DNA from 2 places in the Citrobacter telavivensis genome. Region 2 is predicted to be linked to the other one. Evidence: predicted binding sites of a transcription regulator. Region 2 holds the regulator's gene; the other holds the start of a gene.
What was found. The regulator CRP, encoded in region 2, controls carbon source genes, mostly activating them, when cyclic AMP is high. The targets are predictions, from matches to a motif close to ATGTGANNNNNNTCACAT.

Region 1 (3,114 bases), on a different contig from region 2:
CTTACCTTTAGATACAAGGTAGGCGATGGATGGGCGCAGACCGAAATCGAACTGATATTGCGCGACCGCTTCAAAGTTTTTAGTCTGGTTAGCGATACCGCCAGTTGCTTCACCTTTGCCACCGCCGTAGTAAGTCATGTTGCGGGTTTCAGCATACATCGTGGCCAGATAGATATTGTTCGCGTCGTATTTCGCACCCAGGGTCCAGGCTTCTGCTGTTTCACCGCCAGCATAGTTGTTGGCATGGGAACGATCGCCATAACCACGAGTAACCTGATTATCGGTACGATCGGAATTGGCGTAAGCCGCGCCCAGGCTCAGACCAAAGTCAAAGTCGTAGGAGGTGGACATACCGAAACCGTCGCCGTTTTCTTGAGCCAGCTTACGGTTGGTGCTGTTACCAGAACCTTCTTGCCCAGCGAATCCGCCTGAACCTTCATTGTTACCCTGATATTGCAGCGCAAAGTTCAGGCCATCAACCTGACCGAAGAAATCTTTGTTACGGTAGGTGGCAACACCGTTAGTACGACCCAGCATATACACATCGGTCTGAGTGTAGCTGTCGCCACCAAATTCTGGCAGCATATCGGTCCAGGCTTCTACGTCGTAAACCACGCCGTAGTTACGACCATAGTCAAAGGTACCATTCTGGCCGAAACCTAAACCGGCAAAGGCCAGACGAGTTGCGGAATCGCCTTTGTCGCCTTCGGTACCATTGGCCTGGATGTTGTATTCCCACTGACCGTAGCCGGTCAGTTGGTCCATGATCTGGGTTTCGCCTTTGAAGCCAAGACGGGCGTAGGTCTGATCGCCATCGCTGCCGCTGTCGTCTGAAAAATAGTGTAAACCATCCACTTTTCCGTAGAGATCTACTTTATTGCCATTTTTATTATAGACTTCAGCTGCATGTGCCGCGCCAGCAATAAGTAATGCAGGAACAAGCATTGCCAATACTTTTCTTTTCATTATGTTTTCCCTTATGATGATAATTCACGTGAATATATTCCCCTTTCCAGAAGAACACGTTGGATACTATTCTATAGAGTTCATTTTATTTTAAAAATAACATGTAACAATTGTATTTTAAATATTTCCAAATATTTCATTTTAGTTTTTTATAATTAATTTTATATGGTTTATTTAAAAATCATTCACATTTATTATGGTGTTATATCAAATGCTTATGACTCCATTTGATAGCATCAATTATTTGAATGATTACTGAATAAGCGTATATCAATCAGTCTGGGATAATAATAAAGAAACTGGCATAGGAGCTGGTTATAAAAACAAGTTAATTTAACGATAAAAAGGCTAATGACTCGTTCATAATGATATGGATAATATAAAACAGAAAACAGGATGATGGGGTGAATGTTTTATTTGTTTGCAATATGAGTAAATAAACGGAAAACAGGGCGATTATTAATACCGCGGGAAGTAGCAGAGGATTTTTGTGACATAACTAAAATTGCCCTGGATCAATACATATGCAAAATCAATGACTGGCGGTGGTGTTGTGGCACACATAACATAAAAATGTGATTATAATCACAAAAATGAGCAATGATCTTTTTTGAGTCACATTACAAAAATGGAGTTTCCTTTGAGCAGTATGGAAGAAAGAGCAACACGGAGTCTGGGCGGAAAACTGGCATTGTGGGTGTTTTACGCTTTCTGCGTTTACTTTGTCTGGGCCATGCTTCGCTACGTGTGGGTGATCAGCCACATCGAGTCGATTCAGGTTGCTGGATTCGAAAGCTCACTTGGCTCAACCAGTGGGAAATGGATGGGCGCTCTGCTGGGTTTTCTGGTCCTCGGGCTGGTGGGATTGATCCTCGGCGGCATCGCCTGGTATACGCGTCCGCGCCGTCAGCCAACGTGAAGACACGGGAGAAACTTGCTACTGTAGCGTTTCTTAACGTACGGGAGGCAATGTGGATCTTCAGCACTGGCAATCACAATTTGAAGCGTGGCTAGGTAACCATCACACCCGGCAGGATACCGCGCATGATATCTTTCATTTTCGCCGCGTCTGGGCAACATCCCGGAAACTGATGGAAGGACAGGACGTAGATGGGCTGGTCGTGCTGACAGCCTGTTATTTCCATGACATTGTCAGTCTTGCCAAAAATCATCCTGATCGCCATCGCTCGTCGGTTCTGGCGGCTGCTGAAACTCGCCGTATCCTCATCCAGGATTTTCCGACCTTCCCCGAGCCGCGACTGGCGTCGGTTTGCCATGCGATCGAGGCCCACAGTTTTAGCGCGAACATTGTCCCGCTTACTCTGGAAGCAAAAATCGTTCAGGATGCTGACAGGCTTGAGGCGCTGGGCGCGATAGGGCTGGCACGGGTCTTTGCGGTTTCAGGCGCGTTAGGCGTGGCGCTTTTTGATGGTGAAGATCCCTTTGCAGAGCGGCGTGCGCTTAACGATAAACAGTTTGCCCTCGATCACTTCCAGACCAAACTACTGGCGTTGCCCGGTACCATGCAAACCGAGCGTGGACGTGAACTGGCCCGGCATAACGCGGCGTTCCTGGTAAACTACATGGCAAAACTGAGTGCTGAGCTAAAAGGGGAGTATGAGTCTGTCGATCCTGTGGTGATCCACGCATTTCGCCCCGGCCACTCGTAAAGCCAATTTTATGTTAACCTGACGACACTCTTTTTTGGCCGGTTGACGATATGCAGCAAAATCTTTCAGTAACAGGTTCGCTGGTTCCCGCGACAGACAGCAATGCAGAAACTGTGCAGGCGCTGTTGGCGAAATTGTTGGAAATTTATGATGTTAAAACGCTGGTGGCTCACCTGAATGGAATCGGCGAGAACCACTGGAGTCCGGCTATTTTAAAACGCGTGGTGGCGAATGCCTCGGCATGGCATCGATTAAGCGAACGAGAGTCGGCGTTTTTACACTCTCTGTTGCCCACGCCGCCTGCGCACCATCCTCACTATGCCTTTCGGTTTATTGATCTCTTTGCTGGCATTGGCGGTATTCGTCGCGGATTTGAAGCGATAGGCGGGCAGTGCGTGTTTACCAGCGAGTGGAACAAACATGCGGTGCGCACCTATAAAGCCAACTATTACTGCGACCCGGCGAGCCACCATTTTAA
Region 2 (3,114 bases):
ATGTCTGCCAAACATCCGGTGATAGCGGTAACAGGATCCAGCGGCGCGGGGACCACCACCACCAGCCTCGCGTTTCGTAAAATTTTTGCGCAGCTCAACCTGCGCGCCGCCGAGGTGGAAGGCGACAGTTTTCATCGCTATACCCGCCCGGAAATGGATATGGCGATCCGCAAAGCGCGCGATGCCGGACGCCACATCAGCTATTTTGGCCCCGACGCCAATGACTTCGGTCTGCTGGAACAGACGTTTGTTGAGTACGGTCAGACGGGTAAAGGCCAGTCGCGCAAATATCTGCATACCTACGATGAAGCGGTCCCGTGGAACCAGGTACCAGGGACCTTCACCCCGTGGCAACCCCTGCCGGAACCTACAGACGTGCTGTTCTATGAAGGCCTGCACGGCGGTGTCGTCACACCGCAGCATGAGGTCGCAAGCCATGTTGACCTGCTGGTCGGCGTTGTCCCCATCGTTAACCTGGAGTGGATCCAGAAACTGATCCGTGATACCAGCGAGCGGGGCCATTCTCGTGAAGCGGTGATGGATTCCGTGGTGCGTTCTATGGACGACTACATCAACTACATTACGCCGCAGTTCTCCCGCACCCACATTAACTTTCAGCGCGTCCCCACCGTGGACACGTCAAACCCGTTTGCAGCCAAAGGTATTCCATCGCTGGATGAGAGCTTTGTGGTGATTCATTTCCGCAATCTGGAAGGGATCGATTTCCCCTGGCTGCTGGCAATGCTGCAAGGTTCATTCATTTCTCACATCAATACATTGGTAGTGCCTGGCGGCAAAATGGGGCTGGCCATGGAGCTGATTATGTTGCCGTTGGTACAGCGACTGATGGAAGGGAAAAAAATCGAGTAAGGTAAGATTTTGCCGGATGGCGGCGTTGCGTTATCCGGCCTACTCCTGTCGTAGGCCTGATAAGTGCAGTGCCATCAGGCAGCAATCACTTCATACGAATGGGTAATATTGACCGCTTTTTCCAGCATCAACGCCACGGAGCAATACTTCTCTGCCGACAGATCGACCGCACGCGAAACGGCGGCATCCTTCAGGTCGTGACCCGTGACAATAAAATGCAGATTGATGTGGGTGAACAGGCGGGGTGCCTCTTCGCGACGTTCTGACGTCAGTTTCACTTCGCAGTTCGTCACATCCTGACGACCTTTTTGCAGGATAGAAACCACGTCAATCGCGCTGCACCCCCCTGCCGCCATCAACACCATTTCCATCGGGCTCGGCGCTTTATCACCGGAGTTACCGTCCATCAAAATCTGGTGACCGGAAGCCGACTCACCCAGGAAGGTTAACCCTTCAACCCATTTAACACGCGCTTGCATATTTTTTAACTCCAGTGCGTCAATTTTCCTGACAGATTACGCGTACATAACAATTCTCGCAACGGAAGGCGACCTCCGTCATGCTGAAGCGAGACACCAGGAGACACACGGCTAAAGCTATGCTAAAACAGTCAGGATGCTACAGTAATACATTGATGTACTGCATGTATGCAGAGGACTTCACATTAAAGGCTGCAGTTCGTTTTTGACGGCCTCTTCCCAGGACGAGGGAAGCACATTTTTGCAACCCCAGAGACAGCGGATTTTTTTGGCTCTGGAGACAGCTTATAACAGAGGATAATCGCGCATGGTGCTTGGCAAACCGCAAACAGACCCGACACTTGAATGGTTCTTGTCTCATTGCCACATTCATAAGTACCCGTCCAAGAGCACGCTGATTCACCAGGGTGAAAAAGCAGAAACGTTGTACTACATCGTTAAAGGCTCAGTGGCAGTGTTGATTAAAGATGAGGAAGGGAAAGAAATGATCCTTTCTTATCTGAATCAGGGTGATTTCATTGGCGAACTGGGCCTGTTTGAAGAAGGCCAGGAACGTAGCGCATGGGTTCGAGCGAAAACAGCGTGTGAAGTGGCTGAAATTTCCTACAAGAAATTCCGCCAGTTGATCCAGGTGAACCCAGATATTCTGATGCGCCTGTCTTCCCAAATGGCTCGCCGCCTGCAAGTTACTTCGGAGAAAGTCGGTAACCTGGCCTTCCTCGATGTGACCGGTCGTATCGCCCAGACGCTGCTGAATCTGGCGAAACAGCCTGATGCGATGACTCACCCGGACGGTATGCAGATCAAAATCACTCGCCAGGAGATTGGCCAGATCGTTGGCTGCTCTCGCGAAACCGTTGGTCGTATTCTGAAGATGCTGGAAGATCAGAACCTGATCTCCGCTCACGGTAAAACGATCGTCGTTTACGGCACTCGTTAATCTCATCGAAAATGACGCGCTACCCGATAGCGCGTCATTTTTGTTTTGCCAATGTGGCGCAGACTGATTTATCACCCAGAAATCAACTATGCACTACGTCAAACACTGGTGCTCTGTTTGCCCGTGGCCGTCGGCCTGCTCATCGGGCAGTTACATCTTGGCCTGCTCTTCTCTCTCGTTCCCGCCTGCTGCAACATTGCCGGGCTTGATACTCCGCACAAACGCTTTTTCAAACGCCTGATTATCGGGGCGTCGCTGTTTGCCGGCTGTAGCCTGATCATGCAACTGCTGCTGGCGCAGGCGATACCGTTACCCCTGATCCTGACCGGACTAACGCTCACGCTCGGCGTCACTGCGGAATTGAGCTCCCTTCACGCCCGCCTGCTTCCAGCCTCGCTGATTGCAGCGATTTTCACACTGAGCCTCGCGGGGAACATGCCGGTCTGGGAGCCTCTGCTGATCTACGCATTGGGCACGCTATGGTACGGATTGTTTAACTGGTTCTGGTTTTGGCTCTGGCGCGAACAGCCGCTTCGCGAGTCGCTGAGCCTGTTATACCGTGAACTGGCGGATTACTGCGAAGCCAAATACAGTATGCTGACCCAGCATACTGATCCGGAAAAAGCCCTGCCGCCACTGCTGATGCGCCAGCAGAAAGCGGTCGACCTCATCACCCAGTGCTATCAGCAGATGCACATGCTGTCGGCGCACCGCAACAATGACTACAAGCGGATGCTGCGCGCCTTTCAGGAAGCGCTGGATCTGCAGGAGCATATCTCCGTCAGTCTGCATCAGCCGGAAGAAGTGCAAAAGCTGGTCGAACGC

Region 1: a site for CRP is predicted at 1,540-1,557, ahead of drpB (cell division protein DrpB). Genes of this name have one in related genera too.

Annotation. Positions count from the first base shown of each region.
Region 1 is NZ_JBGUBF010000001.1:1,946,417-1,949,530, reverse strand. Features, by position in the region: gene ompC (porin OmpC) at 1-966, opposite strand, end outside; gene drpB (cell division protein DrpB) at 1,616-1,885, shown strand; gene ACERJC_RS09320 (phosphohydrolase) at 1,938-2,636, shown strand; gene ACERJC_RS09315 (DNA cytosine methyltransferase) at 2,687-3,114, shown strand, end outside.
Region 2 is NZ_JBGUBF010000003.1:464,844-467,957, reverse strand. Features, by position in the region: gene ACERJC_RS16850 (phosphoribulokinase) at 1-870, shown strand; gene ACERJC_RS16845 (OsmC family protein) at 945-1,349, opposite strand; gene crp (cAMP-activated global transcriptional regulator CRP) at 1,657-2,289, shown strand; gene ACERJC_RS16835 (YccS/YhfK family putative transporter) at 2,341-3,114, shown strand, end outside.